DNA from 3 places in the Marinomonas sp. FW-1 genome. Region 1 is predicted to be linked to each of the others. Evidence: predicted binding sites of a transcription regulator. Region 1 holds the regulator's gene; each other region holds the start of a gene.
The links. The regulator sigma-54, encoded in region 1, starts transcription at its own class of promoters, with help from an activator protein. The targets are predictions, from matches to a motif close to TGGCACNNNNNTTGCTNT.
Positions count from the first base shown of each region.

Region 2: the regulator sigma-54 is predicted to act here: its motif matches at 1,962-1,979, upstream of hmpA (NO-inducible flavohemoprotein).
Region 3: the regulator sigma-54 is predicted to act here: its motif matches at 1,747-1,764, upstream of C1X04_RS06740 (nitrate reductase).

Region 1 covers NZ_CP025987.1:2,218,109-2,224,617, forward strand. The annotation lists gene C1X04_RS10405 (ABC transporter ATP-binding protein) at 1-448, opposite strand, end outside; gene C1X04_RS10410 (calcium/sodium antiporter) at 620-1,582, shown strand; gene lptC (LPS export ABC transporter periplasmic protein LptC) at 1,585-2,160, shown strand; gene lptA (lipopolysaccharide transport periplasmic protein LptA) at 2,144-2,650, shown strand; gene lptB (LPS export ABC transporter ATP-binding protein) at 2,654-3,379, shown strand; gene C1X04_RS10430 (RNA polymerase factor sigma-54) at 3,455-4,924, shown strand; gene ptsN (PTS IIA-like nitrogen regulatory protein PtsN) at 4,942-5,391, shown strand; gene C1X04_RS10440 (HPr family phosphocarrier protein) at 5,401-5,670, shown strand; gene mgtE (magnesium transporter) at 5,679-6,509, shown strand, end outside.
Region 2 covers NZ_CP025987.1:81,127-87,635, forward strand. The annotation lists gene C1X04_RS00365 (TSUP family transporter) at 1-699, shown strand, start outside; gene hmpA (NO-inducible flavohemoprotein) at 726-1,916, opposite strand; gene norR (nitric oxide reductase transcriptional regulator NorR) at 2,122-3,702, shown strand; gene C1X04_RS00380 (group II truncated hemoglobin) at 3,854-4,279, opposite strand; gene C1X04_RS00385 (hypothetical protein) at 4,281-4,484, opposite strand; gene C1X04_RS00390 (MATE family efflux transporter) at 4,816-6,180, shown strand; gene C1X04_RS00395 (FCD domain-containing protein) at 6,186-6,509, opposite strand, start outside.
Region 3 covers NZ_CP025987.1:1,438,259-1,444,767, forward strand. The annotation lists gene nirB (nitrite reductase large subunit NirB) at 1-1,274, shown strand, start outside; gene nirD (nitrite reductase small subunit NirD) at 1,279-1,611, shown strand; gene C1X04_RS06740 (nitrate reductase) at 1,911-4,610, shown strand; gene C1X04_RS06745 (glycosyl transferase family protein) at 4,607-5,629, shown strand; gene mobA (molybdenum cofactor guanylyltransferase) at 5,642-6,217, shown strand; gene C1X04_RS06755 (DUF3108 domain-containing protein) at 6,219-6,509, opposite strand, start outside.

The DNA of each region.
Region 1 (6,509 bases):
CGCGTCGAGCCATACCACCAGAAAGTTCAGAAGGCATTAATTTCGCTGCGCCACGCAAACCGACACTGTAAAGCTTATCCAAAACTCTTTTAGAGATGGTTTCTGCATCAAGCTTGGTATGCTCCTCCATAGGAAAAGCGATATTTTCAGCTACACTCATATCACTGAACAAAGCACCACTCTGAAAAAGCATGCCCATTTTCTTCCTCGCCTTATACAGGTTCGACCTAGACAAAGCGTGGATGTTTTTACCGTCCACCAACAACTCACCGGAGTCTGGTGCTAACTGAGCAGCAATAAGGCGTAACAACGTTGTTTTACCTGTCCCGCTTGGCCCCATGACAGCAGTAATCTTCCCGCGAGGAATGGTCAGGGAAACGTTTTCGTAAATAACCCTATCCCCCCTCGAAAAACTCACATTTCGGACTTCAATATAAGCATCAGTCACTAGTACACCCTTACCATCCTTCCTAAATATGGATTGATACTATCACTGCCCCCCAACAATTAGAATCGCGGCAAAGGCAAAACTACTTTGTTTGCAAGATCAAGCCTTGAATTTAGTTGCTAAACCTCATTAAATGGTGCCTTCTAATTTCAATGAGTCTTACTACCCATTATGCTGTTATTTTCCGTTGCTCTCATCGCTGGACTAATTTTACTCGTCATTAGCTCTGACAAATTCATTGAGCATGCCGCATTGGTGGCTGAAAAGCTTAATGTAAGCCCTATGGTCATTGGTATCACACTGGTGGCGTTTGGTACTTCTGCTCCTGAAATGGTGGTTTCTGCTATCGCCGCACTGGATAATGCACCTGAAATAGCAATCGGTAATGTTTTAGGCTCCAACATTGCCAACATCGCTCTAGTGTTGGGTGTCACTTTATTATTCTCTGCCATCCCTATCGCAAAAGGGCTTTCGACGAAAGAAGTACCTCTGGTGTTAGCCATCACAGTACTGACTGGTTTTTTACTCTATGACCAAGCACTAGGGTTATGGGATGGTGTAATACTCATCATTGCATTTGTCGCCGTGCTGATAATCCTATTACGCGGTAACAAAGATTTGGAAAGCGAACTAAAAGAAGAGCTTCCCGCAGATGATGGCTCATCAACATTAAAATCCTTAATCATTGCGTTAATTGGACTGGTTGTACTCATAGGTAGCTCTAAACTTCTAGTTTGGGGCGCCATTGGCATAGCGACTGCTTTGGGAGTGAGCGAGCTAGTTATTGGCCTGACTATCGTTGCAGTTGGAACCAGCCTTCCTGAGTTAGCAGCTTCTGTTAGTAGTGTGAGAAAAGGACATCATGATATCGCCATTGGCAACGTACTAGGTTCAAACGTATTTAACCTAGCCACCGTATTACCTTTACCAGCACTGATCGCCCCCGGCATAATCGACCCAAGTGTCGTGCAGCGTGATTTCCCTTGGGTACTAGGATTAACGGTCGCACTTGCTATTGCCATCTTTATATTCAAAAAATCTAAGAGCAATGCAATCCCTAGATGGATAGGCCTGCCTTTCATTGCATCCTATGGCATATATATATTTGCAATCAGTACGAATGGCGCGCCATAACAATGAATTTAGCAAAGACACTTAAAACCAGAAACATTCTACTATTAGCGGCAGTAACTGTGGTTATTGCTTCGATTAGCTGGTACAGCACAAAGCCATCAAGAAACTTAGTCGAAAGCGATGCACTTCGTGGCTCGCCCGATTATTTCATCACCGATGTGCAGGTAAAAGAGTTTGATGAAAATGGAGGGCTAATCGAAACACTGAACGCCAAACAAACCTCTCACTATGACCTTAAAGAGAAAACCTTGCTCGAACAGCCTAGTGTTGCCCGATATTCAGAATCGGGACAATGGCATGGAAAAGCAGATAAAGGGGTTATTGAAGACGGAAGTAATGATATTCTATTAACAGACAACGTAAGAGCAACGAAAAAATATCAGCAGTCTGAAGACATCCAGCTTAGCTCGGACAACATGCACTACGTAGACAAAGACAAATCATTGACCAGCTACGGAGCTGCTACCTTGATATCAACCCAAGGAAAAACCTCCGCGAATAAGATTACAACCTTTATAAACTCAGAAGAAGTCGTGATGACAGGATCTGTACGAGGAAACTATGAAACAACTCATTAACGCCAGCATGTTGCTCACTTCTGCCCTTATTGGACAATACACTTACGCTTTACCAGATGACCTTAACAAGCCATTAGAAATTCAAGCTGATGAAGCCTCTTTCGACCAGAATTCAGGCGAAGCCATCTATAAAGGCAACGTCTTTGTAAAACAAGGCTCCATAGAAATCCAAGCACAGTATTTAAAAGTCACAACAGACCCAAGCACCCGCAGATTTAACAGCCTAGAAGCCACAGGGTCGCCAGCAAAATTCAGTCAACAAATAGATTGGAATGGCAACATAGTTATCAGTAGAGGGAATGAAATCCACTACCAAACCGACGAATCCAAACTTGAAATCACTGGAGATGGATACCTAAGCCGTATGCAGAATTCTATCTCCGCTGATTACATTCTCTACATGATCCAAGATGGCACCTTTAGCGCAGAGAAAAAAGATTCTGGTCGCGTCAATATGACCTTACAGCCACAAACTACTGAGGCAAAATAATAGATGGCCTTACTAGAAGCAAAACACCTTGCAAAAAGCTATAAAAAACGCAAAGTAGTAAAAGACGTCTCAATTTCCGTTGAATCAGGCCAAGCCGTTGGTTTATTAGGACCAAACGGAGCAGGAAAAACCACCTGTTTCTATATGATAGTTGGTATGGTCGCCAATGACGCTGGCGGCATATTTATTGACGGCATAGACATCACCCATGACGCCATGCACACTCGCGCCCAAAAAGGTGTTGGCTATCTTCCTCAAGAGGCATCTATTTTTAGAAAAATGTCTGTAGAAGACAATATTTTAGCGATTTTAGAAACACGCAAAAATCTCACTAAAGCACAACAACATGAAAGATTAGAAGAGCTCTTAGAAGAGTTCCATATCACCCATATCCGCACCAACTTAGGAATGGCATTATCAGGAGGTGAAAGGCGCCGGGTAGAAATAGCAAGAGCGGTTGCAATGAACCCAAAATTCATTCTGCTTGATGAGCCATTTGCTGGAGTAGACCCAATCTCCGTTGGTGACATAAAACAAATAATTAAACACCTCCAAGAAAGTGGAATCGGTGTCCTAATTACCGATCATAACGTCAGAGAAACCCTCGACATCTGCGATAAAGCTTACATTGTTGGTAATGGTTATATCATCGCATCAGGCGATGCCAGTACAGTCATCAACAATGAACAAGTAAAAAAGGTCTATTTAGGCGACGACTTCCGCCTATAACCCCTTATCATTGCTGTAGAAAGGGAGTAGTATGCACAACTCGTTCCAATTCACTCAAACAAAAAGAGTTGCTCCATGAAGCAGTCTTTACAATTAAAGCTAGGTCAACAGCTAACCATGACCCCACAACTGCAGCAAGCTATACGCTTACTGCAGCTTTCTACGTTGGATTTGAAGCAAGAGATTCATGAGTTCCTAGAGTCGAACCCACTGCTTGAGCTTGATGATGACGAGCAAACTCATAATGAGTTACCTGCTAGCATAGAGTCAAAAAGCGCAACAGAAACACCTCTAGATAACGGTGAAGAAGCACGCCTAGAGTCCGAATGGACAGAAAGCATCCCAGAAGAGCTATCCATAGACAGCAATTGGGATGATACTTACCAAAGTTCAGCTGCGGTCAGTGACAACCTTAGCTTTGAAGGCGATAGCGATTTTGAAAGCCGTAACGCACCTGCTGAAAGCATTCAAGACCATCTTATCTGGCAACTAAACCTTACTCACATGTCTGATAGAGACCTTGAGATTGCCTATGCCATCATTGAATGTGTCCAGCCTGATGGATACTTAAGCATTACACCTGACGACATCTGCGAATCACTAAGCATTGAACTTGAAGACCTAGAAATGGAAGAAGTCATTGCGGTTCAACATAGACTGCAGCGCTTCGACCCAGTCGGCGTCTGCTCTATTGATTTACGTGATTGTCTGTTGGTGCAATTAGAAGCTTTCCAGACTCACCCTCTATACAAAAGCACCTATAACCTTATTGACCATTATTTACCCTTATTGGGCAATAGAGATTTTGCGCAACTAAGCCGCAAAACAAAATTAAAAGATGAAGCGCTAAAAGAAGTCATTAGCTTAATTCAACAACTAAACCCGCGCCCAGGCTCGGTTATTGATGCCGATGATACCGATTACGTTATTCCTGACGTGTCAGTCAAAAAACGTAATGACGTTTGGCAAGTTGAATTAAACAACGACGCTCTTCCACCAATAAAAATCAATGAAACCTATTCCGCCATGGCCAGCACCGCTGCCACAGCCGAAGATGCTTCTTACATCAAAAACTCACTACAAGAAGCTAAATGGTTCATGAAAAGTTTACAAAGCAGAAATGAGACGCTACTAAAAGTAGCCAGCTGCATTGTCAGCAGACAGATCGATTTTTTTGAGCTTGGTGAAGAAGCCATGAAACCAATGGTGCTTCATGACGTAGCTGAAGAAGTAGGCATGCATGAGTCAACCATATCTAGGGTAACCACTCAAAAATACATGCACACACCAAAAGGGATATTTGAATTAAAATATTTCTTTTCGAGCCATGTTAATACAGCCTCTGGTGGTGAGTGCTCTTCGACAGCAATTAGGGCCATGATCAAAAAACTTGTTGCTGACGAACCTGCTAAAAAACCTTTAAGTGATAATAAGTTAGCTGCCATTTTGGCAGATCAAGGCATACAAGTTGCTCGACGGACTGTAGCCAAATACCGTGAGGCGATGAACATCCCTCCTTCCAATGAACGCAAACGACTGATCTAAACGGAAAGCATTTTATCATGTCCTTGAAATCATTATTAAAAGCAGACCTCGTTCTCGCAAAACAAGATATCATTAGCAAGAAACGCGTATTAGAAAACCTCGCGGAAGTAGCGTCAAACCGACTTCACTGTGATAACGAAGCCGTCTATGATGCACTGCTAGGTCGAGAAAAACTTGGAAGTACTGGTATAGGCAATGGAATAGCCATTCCGCATTGTCGACTAGAGTCCGCAAATCACACCGCTGTAGTGGTAATGTCACTACAGACGCCTATCGATTTTGACTCTATAGACAAACAAGCTGTCGATCTTATATTTGCGTTAATTGTTCCGCCACATGAATGTGACCAACATCTATCAACACTGGCTCAAATTGCAGAATTAGCACAGTCTCCAGAATCATTGGACAAGCTGCGTACTGCTCAAAGCAACGAAGAGCTATTCAGTATTTTCAACTCATTAATATAGGTATAAAGCATGCTGGAAGAGTCTATTGTTATTATAAACAAACTTGGCTTGCATGCCCGTGCAGCAGGCAAACTCATAGAAACAACCACACGCTTTTCTTGTGATATCACCATCGAAAAAGATGGGCGTAATGTGGATGGAAAAAGCATCATGGCAATGATGATGCTTGCTGCAGGAAAAGGCACCGAAATCAAAATCAAAGCGAATGGTGAAGATGAGCAAGAAGCCATTAACGCGATCGTTGAATTAATCAACAATCGTTTCGGTGAAGATGAGTAAAGAGCATCATGTCGGAGCAAAACACCCTTAATCATTTGCAAACGGTAACCGAGTCCCTTGAGACCGGTGCCACAATGCAAATTCGCTACCTACTTAATGGTGCCCTACCTGCACAAGATGTTGCTCGACTATTAGAATCGTCTCCGCCAAAAGAGCGTAAGCTTTTATGGGAACTCATCGAAGACAAAAACGAAGGCGAAGTATTACAGTATCTGACTGAAGATATTGGCGTTCAATTCATGAAAAACATGAATACAGAACGCCTTATCGCCGTCTCAGAACACTTTGAAAGTGATGACTTAGCCGACTTATTACAGCACCTGCCAGAAAAGATCGTGAAAGAAGTGCTTGCGTCGATGACGGCGCAAGACAGAAAAAGAGTTGAAGACCTATTAAGCTACTCAGAAGACTCTGCTGGCGGCTTAATGAATACGGATACGATAACAATTCGTCCAAATATCAATGTGGACATTGTTTTTCGCTATCTTCGCAGGCACGCAAAGATTCCAGACATGACTGACAGTTTATTAGTCGTCAGTCGCTCAGATAAACTTCTCGGTGTACTCCCCCTTACTAAATTGCTGGTTTCCAACCCTAATGCCACCGTGCGTGACATTATGGAAACCGAGTTTACTGTGATCAATGCAGAGACACCTGCAAGTGAAGTTGCGCAGTTATTTGAAAAAATGGACCTTGTCTCCGCTCCCGTTATTGATGGTGAAAACAGAAAATTACTAGGTCGTATCACTATCGATGACGTTGTCGATGTTATTCGTGACGAAGCTGAACACTCCATGCTAAGCATGGCAGGTCTCGATGACGACGAAGACACCTTCTCC
Region 2 (6,509 bases), 1.8 Mb from region 1:
TCAACGGTGTTTGGTACCAATAAATTAGCCGTTTGGGCTGGAACTTTATCGTCCATTCGCTCATACATGAAGCGTATCAACATTGTTTGGTGCATCATGATTCCAACCGCTATCTCTGCGTTTGTCTTTGCATATTTAGGCGCTAAATCTATTTCCAAAATACCAGAAGAATTAATGCAGTATTTGGTGTTTTTGTTGTTAATCAGTATGGCTGTTTATACGTTTAGACAAAAAGATCTTGGCCTAAATCACACGGTTCTTGAAGGCAAAAGAATCGAGCTATTCAAAGGAATAATGTTTGGAGGTTTAATTGGGTTTTACGATGGTATGTTTGGTCCAGGAAGCGGAAGCTTCTTAATATTTCTTTTTATTCGAGGCTTTGGCTTTGATTTTTTAAATGCCTCCGCCTCGGCCAAGCTCATTAACCTAGGGACATTTACCTCTGCTTTGTTGTTTTTCATACCCAGTGGAAATGTATTGTGGCAGATAGGTGGAGTCATTGCTGTTTGTAATATTCTTGGCGCATTTGTTGGTGTGTTTCTAGCACTTCGATTTGGCAGCGGCTTCATTCGAGTGTTGTTTTTAATCTTACTGATTTTTTTAATTGGGCGTATGGGGCTTAATCTATTAGGCTCTTCCCCCTTAGCAGGGGGAGGAGCTAGTCTTGCTGTATTAACTCCCTCCCTTTTTGTTTCCTAAGGGGAGGGGTCGGGATGGGTTAACTATCACACCTCTTGATGCGGGCCGAATAGTTCGTAATGAATTCGGTCGGCTTCCACGCCAAGGGTTAGCAATTGCTGTTTCACAAACACCATGAAACCAACAGGTCCGCACAAGTAAAACTCGCCATTTGTCAGCGGTAGGCTGTCTTTTATCGCATCTAGCTGCATCATGCCTTTTGACACGCCTTCTTCTTCATTGTCAGCTTGTTCGTACCAAGTATGAACAGACAAGTTTAGTTGGTTTTTCAGACCGTTTACGTGCTCTTTAAAAGAATGCTGACCTTGGTGAGCGCAAGCGTGTAAATAGCTCACTGGGTGGCTGTATTGCTGTTTGGCGAGTGTATCCAATATGGCTTGCATGGGTGTTAAGCCAACGCCACCAGAAATCAGTACCACAGGTGTTTGCTTGTCTTTGAATACGAAATCCCCTGCTGGTGGCATGACTTCTATTTCGTCCCCAATGTTTAAATGATCGTGTAGGTAGTTCGACATAACCCCTTTGATATCGCCCGTTCCTTCACGTTTGACGCTGATACGATAATTTTTACCATTTGGCGCGGTTGATAGAGAGTATTGACGTATCTCATCGAACTCATTGCCTTTTGGATGTAACTTAACGCCCAAGTATTGACCAGGTTGGTAGTCGATCACTGCGCCACCATCGACTGGCTCAAACACAAAGCTGGTGACCAAATCGGATTCAGGTGTTTTGGAGGCAACACGGAAGCGACGAAAATCTTTCCAGCCACCTTGTTGCGCGGCACGCTCTTTATACAGATCGCCTTCGACCTTGATAAAGATATCCGCGAGTTGAGTGTACGCAGCCGCCCAAGCTTCTTCTACGTCTTTGGTGAACGCTTCTGGAGCCAGCTCACGTAAGGTTTCAATAAGGTGGTGACCAACGATATCGTATTGATTTGGTTGGATATTAAAACTGGTGTGCTTATGAGCAATTCGCATCACGGCGCTGGTCAGCACTTCGAGGTTATCGATATGTGTCGCGTAGGCCGCGATGGCATTGAACAAAGCCGCAGGCTGACCACCGGTTCTTTGATGCGTCATGTTGAACACATCTTTTAGTTCTGGGTTATGAGAAAACATGCGTTGATAGAAATGCTCAGTAATCGCGGTCCCTGCAGAAGCAAGAAGTGGGATAGTGGCTTTTACTGTATCTATATGATGTTGAGTTAACATGTTTGTATCCTTTTAAAGGGGTGAATAAAGCGTGTTAACTTTTATATAGCGAAGTGTGTGCCAACTAAAAAATGGCATTGAAAATCAATGGTTTGTATTTTATTCGTTAAATTAAGAGTCAATAAGACTCGCTAATAAAAAAGTCTATATGATATCTTTGAGTCAAATTGACACGAAAGCCAATTCGCCTTTTGAGCTGATAACTATGAATCAGGTTTCTAACAACGCTTTACTGAGTTTTGCCCTCGATCTTGCTAGCGCGGTGACACAGCCGAATCGCTTCGAACAATTGGTTTATGCTGTGCGGGCAACGATCAACTGCGATGCTGTTGTGCTGCTTTCTCACAGCAATGGCGTACTGACACCGCTTGCCCAGCGCGGTTTATCAGAAGACCTGATGGGACGCCGATTTATTATCGATGAACACCCACGTTTGAAAGCGATTAGCAGTGACCATTATCCGGTTCGTTTTCCAACAGACTCACCTCTTCCCGACCCTTACGATGGCATGGTGTTAGGCCATGACGAGAATTTGCCTGTGCATTCCTGCATGGGCGTGCCTTTGTATTTGGAAGGGAAATTAATCGGAGTTGTCACCTTAGACAGTATCCAACCGGGCGTTTTTGATGATATCGACGCGCGTGCGTTAGAAATCATCGGCACCATGGCAGCCATGACACTAAATACCGCCATCTTGATGGAACAATTAGAAAACCAGTCGCAACATGCCCAAAATGTATTGAAGGTAATTGGCGAGCAAAGTAGTGAAATGATCGGCCAAAGCAAAGCGATGCAAGACCTTAAACAGTCGATTAATCTGGTTGCCTCGTCGGATTTTTCTATTCTGATCGAAGGTGAAACGGGCGTAGGCAAAGAGCTGGTGGCAAGAGCGCTGCATGAGCATTCTTCTCGCGCTGAAGCGCCTATGGTTTATGTAAACTGCGCCGCGATTCCGCACCACCTCATCGAAAGTGAGCTGTTTGGCCATGTAAAAGGAGCGTTTACGGGAGCTGACCGAGACCGAGATGGTAAGTTCTTGTTGGCAGACGGCGGAACCTTATTGCTGGATGAAATTGGTGAATTACCGTTGGAAGTGCAAGGAACGTTACTCCGAGCCATTCAGAATCAAGAGATTCAGGCGGTTGGCAAAGATCAAATTCGCAAAGTAAACGTTCGTATTATCGCGGCGACTAATCGACATTTAGAAGCTGAAGTCGCAGAAAATCGCTTTCGTGCGGATTTATTCCATCGCCTCAGCGTCTTCCCGATTCACGTACCGCCATTACGAGAACGACAAGGCGATGTTCCTGTGTTGGCTGGATTCTTCGCTGAGCGTTTCCGACGTAAATTAGGGCTTCAGCAACTGACGTTATCTGCGTCAGCTATCGACATGCTTGAAGCGTATCACTGGCCAGGAAATGTACGTGAATTAGAGCATGTCATTTCCCGTGCGGCGCTCTTTTCTAAGGCCGAAACTGTTAAGACAGGACAAACAAATGGCATCACTATTATCTCTCCAGCGCATTTAACAGGGCTACAAATTGATAACAGCATTCAAGAAAAGATACAGAGCAATGAAACATTACGGCCCATTACAGGCCATCAAGAAACAATAGATTTGCGTTTAGAAACAGAAGCTTACCAACGAAATATGATTCGTAAAGCATTGGAAACGAACGAAGGGAACTGGACTAAAGCTGCTCAACAGCTGTCTATGGACCGCGCCAACCTAGCCCGCTTGGCAAAACGCCTAGGTGTTGTCGTTGCTAAGGAAGTACGCTCTTAGACCCCCTCCCAGCCTCCCCCTTCAAGACACAAGGGGGAGGAGCAGTACCGCTTTGTTCCCTCCCTTTTCAATACACAAGTAGGGAGGAGCTAAGACTTTTTGTTCCCTCCCCTTATCTTCAAGAGGAGGGTTAGGGAGGGGTTGCAAGTTCTTAGCCATGCCTCGCTGCACTTACTTGGCGAATACGCTCAGCAGGAAATTCGAGTTTAGGCAGCAAATACGCTTTTAATTCGTCTGCGTAACCCAGTTCGTCGAGTGCCGCTGCCATGCAGTTTAGCCACATGGCTTTTTCTTTTTCAGTGACGATTAGGTGGGCATGAGCTTGAGGTAAACTGATTGGGCCATACTTTTTCGAGAACAATTTCTCGCCGCCCATCCAACCGGATAAAAATGACACCAACTTGTCGATGGTCAGTTCGATATCACTTGGATGCATATCAAACAGCGGTCGATACTCTGGCGTGCTCTCCATGATGCGATAGAAGGTTTCGACTAATTTTTGCAAGCCCGGTAATCCGCCGACAGCTTGTAGAGTCGCATCGCCTTCGCCATAAACGGGAGGGTTAGACACCGTCATGTTATTCGGCGTCTTTTGGTTGGTTTTGTGCTTTTTTCGCTTCTTTCTCTTTGTCCATTTTGATTGAGTTGCGATAACCGCCCAGTGCCGCCAACGCGCCAATGATGAAACTCATGTAAAGTGGAATTTGAAACAGCATAGTAATACTGATGAAGACACACCCTACGGCTAAACCTTCAATAAAGGGTTTGAGTTTCTTGGGCATAACAGTTCTCCAAACGATAAAAAATAAACGCGAGTCTAGCAAATTTCCGCGACGATGTGAGCACGATTGTGGAAAAAAGCATCACTTATCCAATATTAGAAACATTGAATTTTAGCGAATGTGTTCGGCCTATTTTTGTGGGTAAGTAGGTGATAAACGAGAATTATACCTGTTAACTACCATTTTTTGACCAATTATTGCACAAAGTCATTAAGAACTGCCCTGAATTGTGAATAACTGATATTATTTTCCACAGATCAGTGTGTTCCTGTTTTTCCGTTTTGACTATTTTTTATCCACAGAATTTTAAATACTCACAAGTGAGATCCGTGTGTCAAAGTTATCCCCCAGTTCTATTTTTTGCTCGTTTCGTGCAAATGCCGTTTTGAACCAGAAAATTTGGCGCATGGCGTGGCCGCCAATGGTGTCGAACATCACCACGCCTTTGTTGGGTTTAGTGGATACCGCCGTCGTCGGACACTTGGGTACGGCAACGCACCTTGCTGCAGTGGCAATTGGCGCAAGTATTTTCAGCTTTATCTTTTGGGCATTTGGTTTTTTGCGCATGGGCTCAACCGGATTGACCGCACAAGCTCTGGGGCAAGGTGACGAACGACGCGTTCGAGAGCTGCTTTTGCAATCAATCTTGATGGGTGTATTCATCGGTTTAATGCTGATTTTGTTCCGAGCGCCTTTGATTGATTTGGCGATCACCTTAATGGAACCCAGTGCTGAGGTTGAACCTTGGGCACGCTTGTATTGCGAAGCGCGCATACTTAGTGCGCCAGCCGTACTAGCGGGTTATGCCTTAATGGGCTGGTTCTTTGGTGTGCAATATTCCAAGGGGCCACTGTGGATGCTGTTGGTGATCAACGTTGCCAATATGGTGCTCGATTATGTCGCGGTTTATGGATTAGGCATGGCGAGTGACGGTGTGGCATGGGCGACCGTGTTTGCGCATTATATTGGCGTCACTGTTGCTGGCGTATTGGCTTGGCATAAGCTAAAAGGCTTTTCCGGTCATGTGCCGCTAAGTGTGTTAGCAAAATGGCGTGAATACATGGCCTTGGTAAAAGTGAACCGCTACCTGTTTGTGCGGACCATCCTCTTGTTGTTAGTGATGTTGTTTTTTACCGCACAAGGTGCGCGCCAAGGCGATTCTATTCTTGCCGCCAACGCGGTGTTACTAACTTTCTTGATGATTATTTCTAACGCCTTGGATGGCTTTGCTTTTTCGGTAGAAGCCTTATGTGGTGAATATTATGGCCGCAAAGACAAAGCCAATTTTCAAAAAGTGATTCAGCTTTCTACCTATTGGGCGCTGTTTGCAGCGGTTATTTTGATGCTGGTATTTTGGCTTTTTGGTAATCAAATCATTGCGTTATTGACTAACGTGCAAACTGTTCGAGATGATGCGGCTCTGTACCTACCTTGGCTTATCTTCTTCCCTCTGTTGGGTATTTGGTCTTTTATGCTGGATGGCATTTTCATCGGCACAACCAGCGTAAAACAAATGCAAAACACCATGATCATTTGTGTGGTCTGCGTGTTTTTTCCTGTGTGGTTTATTAGCCAAGATCTTGGTAATCATGGCTTATGGCTCAGCCAAGCCATGTTGTTTATCGCCAGAGCGATTACACTTTATTGGTGTTATCTGCAAAACATGAAAAAAGGTGTTTGGTTCGAGAACCTTTAACCTCTTTAATTATCTGATTTCTGGTGCTCGTTTCTGCGTAGCGAGCGCTGGATACGTGTTTCTTCTTGGCGCATTTTCAATAAATTGTCTTCGACGAAAACCAAATGCGCATGTGCCGCCGTGCGAGCGGCTTCGGCGTCGCCAGCCATGATGGCTTGATAAAGGTTGGTGTGTTGTTCCATCACTCGCTGACGGGCGGCTTGTTTCTCGAATAGATTCCTAAGGTTACTCGAAATGCTTTTCGCTAACATGGCGTGCAGGCCGCGAAGTGTGTGCAGCAACACCACATTGTGCGCCGCTTCCGCAATGATCATGTGAAATTCCACGTC
Region 3 (6,509 bases), 780 kb from region 1:
CATCGATCTGTAGCTGCCATAACGTCTCTAAACAAGATATTAATGACGCCGTTTGTCATGGCGCTTTGTCGGTTGGTGATGTGAAAGGCATTACGAAAGCGGGAACGGGTTGTGGTGGTTGTGCAGCGTTATTGAAAAAAGTCGTCGACAATGAATTGTTAGCCTTGGGTGTTGAGGTCAGCACAGACATTTGTGAACATTTTGCGTATACCCGCCAAGATTTGTACAACCTAGTGAAGGTCGGTGGAATCAAAACCTTTGCTGAACTGTTAAACCAACATGGTAAAGGTCACGGTTGTGAAATATGCAAGCCCGCAGTTGGGTCTATTTTAGCCAGTGTCTGGAATGATTATGTGTTGAAAAAAGAACACATTAGCTTGCAAGACACCAATGATCGCTTCCTTGCCAATATGCAAAAAGATGGAACCTACTCAATTGTGCCGCGCATTCCGGGCGGGGAAATCACGCCTGATAGATTGATTGTATTAGGCGAGGTGGCAAAAGAGTACGGCTTATACACTAAGGTAACAGGTGGTCAGCGGATCGACTTATTCGGTGCGACCTTGTCGCAATTACCCGAAATTTGGGAAAAGTTAATTGCAGCGGGTTTTGAAACCGGTCAAGCCTATGGCAAATCCTTACGTACAGTGAAATCTTGCGTTGGTAGCACTTGGTGTCGTTATGGCGTGAATGACAGCATGAAGATGGCGATTGATCTGGAGAATCGTTACAAAGGCTTGCGCTCCCCCCATAAAATCAAATTCGCGGTGTCTGGTTGTACTCGAGAGTGCGCTGAAGCTCAGAGTAAAGACATTGGTGTGATCGCCACAGAAGGTGGTTGGAACCTATATGTGTGCGGTAATGGTGGTATGAAGCCACGCCACGGAGACTTGTTTGCCAAAGATCTGGACGATGAAACCTTGGTGAAATACATCGACCGTGTATTGATGTTTTACACCAAAACAGCGGATCGCTTGCAGCGTACTTCTGTTTGGATGGACGGTCTAGAGGGAGGATTGGACTACCTTAAAGAGGTGGTGATTGATGACAAACTGGGTTTATGTGCTGAGCTTGAAGCCAGTATGCAGCACGTCGTGGATACTTTCCAATGCGAATGGAAAACCACGTTGCAAGATCCAGAAGCCCTAAAAACGTTCCGCCAATTTGTGAATTATGAGGGAAGTGATAACAATGTGGTCTTTGTTGAAGAGCGCAGTCAAATGCGTCCGGCAACAGAAGCAGAGAAACAACAATTAATTGCGAAGGTAGGTTAAAACGATGACGATGCCATGGAAATTAATTTGTAAACAAGAAGACCTAATAGAGGGCGCTGGTGTGGCGGCCATGGTAAATGGCGAACAAGTCGCGATTTTCTACGTCCCTGAGTCTGATAATAAAGTCTTTGCGATTGCTAACTGGGATCCGGTTGGCAAGGCGAATGTTTTATCACGAGGCTTGGTTGCCCATTTACAAGATCAATGGGTCGTTGCCAGCCCTTTGTATAAACAACACTTTGTCTTGGCATCGGGCGAATGTCTGGAAGAGGATATTAAAGTACCTCATTGGCAAGCGAAGTTAGAAGGTAATGAGGTGTTTATCGCCGCCAATTAGAAATGGTGCATTTTATTGCTTAGCTGCACTGTTTGAGGGCTCTAAAAGATCGTTTTTTATAGCACTTCAGAAGTACGCCAGCCGCAAGGCCAGTAAAACCCAGTTATAACTGGCTTTATCTGCTTTATTAAAAGTTGGCTTACTAATTGCTATGTATAGATTACTGATGCACCGTAAACCGACGATGGCTTACACATAAAGCATACAGATATTACAAAAGGCAACGAGGCCCAATCACTTTTTTAGAAAAGTGATTGGGCCTTTTTTTGTTTTTAAGAAGGCAAATGTGAGGAGGGTCCATGGCGGCAACAACGATGACAGCAACAAGCGGAAAAACGACTTGTCCATACTGCGGTGTTGGGTGTGGCGTAAACTTGACTGTTCCTCATTCGGTAAATGAAGCGATTCCTCCTGTTTCTGGTGACTTGGAGCATCCTGCGAACTTTGGTCGCTTGTGTGTGAAAGGCAGCAGCCTTGCACAAACGATTCAATCAGATGATCGTTTATTAACGCCTATGGTGAATGGGCGGCCAGTGGATTGGCAATCGGCTGTTGAGACGGTAAGCGCAAAAATCACTCAGGTTATTAAAGACCATGGTCCCGATGCGTTTGCTTTTTATCTTTCGGGGCAAATTCTTACTGAAGATTATTATGTGGCTAATAAACTTGCCAAAGGTTTTATTGGTACTGCCAACGTGGATACCAATTCTCGCTTGTGTATGGCGTCTGCCGTTGTCGGCTACAAGCGCGCTTTTGGCTCGGACACTGTGCCTTGCAGTTATGAAGATTTAGAGTGTTGTGATTTATTGATCATGGTTGGATCGAATGCTGCCTGGACTCATCCCATTCTATATCAACGTATTGCCGCAGCTAAAAAACAACGACCGAATATGAAAGTCGTCGTGATCGACCCTCGTGAAACAGCGACTTGTGACATTGCGGATTTGCACTTGGCGATTAAACCTGGGGGTGACGCCGCAATATTTTCCTTTTTATTACACGACTCTGCCCAATTAGATATTCTGGATCATGACTTTATTGCGAACCACACCAATGGTTTTGATGAGGCTTTGGCGCAAGCGCAAGCGTCGACACCGAGTCTTTCCTCTGCAGCGAATTTTTGCGGGGTAAGTGAGCAAGATTTAACCTGCTTAGTTGGCTGGTGGCGTGATACCGCAAAGACAATTACCTTTTATTCGCAAGGGGTGAATCAGTCGTCCTCCGGCGTTGATAAATGCAATGCGATTATTAATTGTCATTTGGCGACGGGCCGTATTGGCAAAGAGGGGGCTGGGCCTTTTTCTATTACGGGTCAGCCGAATGCTATGGGTGGGCGAGAAGTCGGCGGGTTGGCCAATCAATTGGCTGCTCATATGGATTTTGCAACACCAGACGCACAGGATTTAGTCCAGCGTTTCTGGCAAGCGCCCAATATGGCCACAGAAAATGGTCTAAAAGCCGTCGACTTATTTCAAGCCATGGAGGAAGGTAAAGTAAAAGTCGTGTGGATTATGTCGACCAATCCTATGGTGAGCTTGCCTGATACAGCGCAAGTTCGACGGGCATTGGAAAAGTGTGAGCTTGTGATTGTCAGTGATTGTAAGGCGCATACGGACACAACCGCGATGGCTAATGTCTTGTTTCCTGCGACGGGCTGGAGTGAAAAAGACGGTACGGTCACCAACTCTGAGCGGCGTATTTCTCGCCAACGAGGTTTATTGCCAGCGCCAGGGCAAGCTAAGCATGATTGGTGGGCAATCTGTGAAGTCGCAAAAAGTTTGGGCTTTCAATCGGCTTTTTCTTATCAAGATGTTCATGAGATTTTTGCTGAGCATGCGGCTTTGTCAGCGTTTGAGAACAATGGCAAACGTGATTTTGATATTGGCCATTTTAGTCAAATAACTAAGGCCGAATACGATGCTTTGACGCCAGTGCAATGGCCGGTGCCGAAAGGTCGTCCAGAAGGCACCAAGCGGATGTTTGAGGATGGCTATTTTTTCACGCCAGACGGTCGAGCAAAATTCATTGCCATTACGCCACGTTTGCCTAAGCATCAAGCTTCACCGGAATGGCCTTTCACTTTAAATAGCGGGCGAGTGCGCGATCAATGGCATACGATGACAAGAACTGGAGATGCGGCGTCTTTGGCTAAGCATACCGCACAGCCTTATGTGGAAATCCATCCGAAAGATGCGAAACAGCTTGGTATTAAAGACAAAGCATTGGTGTGTCTTACTTCGCTGTACGGGGAAGTGTTGCTAAAAGCTAAGCTAAGTCGAGCCGTTGCACCGGCTAATGTGTTTGTGCCAATTCACTGGACTCGACAATTTGCTAACGCGTCCGTTGTATCTAATCTAATACCCCAAGTCGTTGACCCTTTGTCAGGGCAACCAGAGTCTAAACACGCTCAGGTTCAGCTGGAGGCGGTAAGTGATATTGACTACGGCATGATTATCTCGGCAGTTCCGCTTGTTTTATCGGATTGTTTGTATTGGTGCCAAGTACCATCAGAGCAAGGCTATCACTACGAAGTTGTTTGGCCGAAGGGGCAAACACAAGCGTCCTTGAAAGCAATCCATGTAGAACGGCGTGACGGTTTAGCAAAAAAGGTTGAGTGGTTAGAGTATGCGAACCCAGTAACCCAACAAGTTCGATTGGCGAAGTTGGTTGATCAAAAAATTACCATGCTTATTTATATGCATCCGCAGCCTAAATCCATTTTGGCGGATTGGCTTATTTCTAAATTAGAAGCAAACACTCCGTTATCATTAGCAGACCGTTTAGCTATTTTGGTAGGCAGTCCCGCCAACGCTGAAGATAAAGGAGAAATTGTTTGCTCTTGCTATCAAGTAGGCAGTAAGCAAATTGAAAAGGCGGTTTCGTCTGGTGTTTGTACTGTCAGTGGATTGGGGGACAAACTAAAATGTGGCACCAATTGTGGCTCTTGTCTTCCTGAGTTAAAACGCTTTGTTTCTTCAGTGGCGGAGTTATCAGCATGATGAGTAGTACACAAATCCGAATGACGAATGATTTCACTCAATATGTAAAAATTTTAGGCCGAGGTAAAAAAGGCGCACGCAGTTTGACGGCGGAAGAGGCCGAACATGCCATGAATTTAATGTTGTCTGGTCAAGTTGCGCCAGAACAGTCAGGCGCATTCTGGATGTTGATTCGAATTCGTGAAGAAACGGTTGAGGAAACGGTTGGTTTTACGAAAGCAGCAAGAGACTATTTATCGAAAAAAGACCCGCTGAAAGCCAAGGTCGATTTGGATTGGCCTGCTTACGCTGGCAAACGCAATGAGTTGCCTTGGTTTTTGCTGGCGGCAATCGCACTTGCTAATACAGGCGTGAATATTGTTATGCATGGCCATACATTTGATGGAGAAAATCGAATCTATGTGGAATATGTTATTCAACAATTGGGGTTAGCCGTTTGCCACTCTAGAACACAGCTAAAACAAGAGCTTATTGACAGACATTTTGCTTACATCCCACTGGCTGATATCGATGCATCTTTGGGGAGCATGATGGATCTTAAATATGTGTTGGGGTTGCGTTCACCAGTCAATACGGTTGTGCGTATGATGAATCCTTTTTCGGCAGCCCATAGTGTGCATGGGGTGTTTCATCGTGGCTATGACCAGCTTCATCTTTCTGCCTGCGAACAATTGGGTGATGAATCAGTATTGGTATTTCGTGGTGGTAATGGTGAAGCGGAAGTGAATCCAGAGCGCGATGTGGCATTGGGTAAGTGGCAAAATAACGTAGCCAGTTGGTCTGATTGGCCAAAGGCTGAAAAGGAGCACAAGCGCTTAAAAGACAATTTGGACTTGTCACGATTAACAGATCATTGGTGCGGAAATCAGTTAGATCAATTTGGTGAGCAGGCCGTGCGACAAACTATTGCGTCGGTGGCAGGACTTCTTTATGGTGTGACGTCTCATGAGGATTGTCTTGTTTTGGCTGATGATATTTGGTCAAAGCGAGATAGGGCGTATTTTGATCATATTTTGTAGAAAGAGAATAGCATGGCGTTTATATCTTTATCAGCAGCAGTGCTTGCTGGTGGAAAAGCAGAGCGAATGTCAAAGCAGGACAAAGGTTTGTTGTTCTTTCAGGGTGAACCGATGGCGTCATCCGTAGCGCGAGCGTTACAGCAAGTAGCGGATGTTGTGTTTATTAATGCCAATCGAAATATCGAAAAATACGCTGAGCTGGGTTACGACGTGATAGCGGATGAGCAAAATTATCATGGCAAAGGGCCTTTATCTGGATTGATGTCTTGCTTGGCCTTTTCTAAGACATCGCATTTATTGGTTTCTCCCTGTGATACGCCACAAATTAGCGCAGACGCATTCGCAAAGTTAAAACAAGCCAGTGTGTCCTCACCTGATCGTATTCATTATTTATGTGATTCTTCAGGAATACATCCTTTGCATGCGATCTTACCTGTAGCGGAAACGTTAGTAGCGTTAGAAGCGTTTTTTAATACTGAGAACCGTTATAGCGTGATGGCTTTTTATGACTACTTTGGCGGTGATACCGTCAAGTGGGATGTCCCTGAGCAGCTTTTAAATGTAAATACGCCACAAGATCTGCTGTAAATTATTTTAGTGAGTCGATATCTAGGTGGTACGACTCGCCGTCTTCTTCATGCTCTAGTTTAACGAGCAAGTAGTCTAACGAAGGGACAAACCAGAAAGACGTCTTTTTACCCTTTTCAAGATTGTCTGTGCGAATGATTTTGATGGCGGAAACACGACCAAGTTTGGTGTTGATGGTTTCCATTTTATCTCGCTTGAAGCGCCAGGTTTTTATGTATCCTCCATCCGCGATTTGATACTCGAAGTCGTTTTTTCCAAGCTTTAGGTCTTGTCTAACTTGTAACTGAATTGA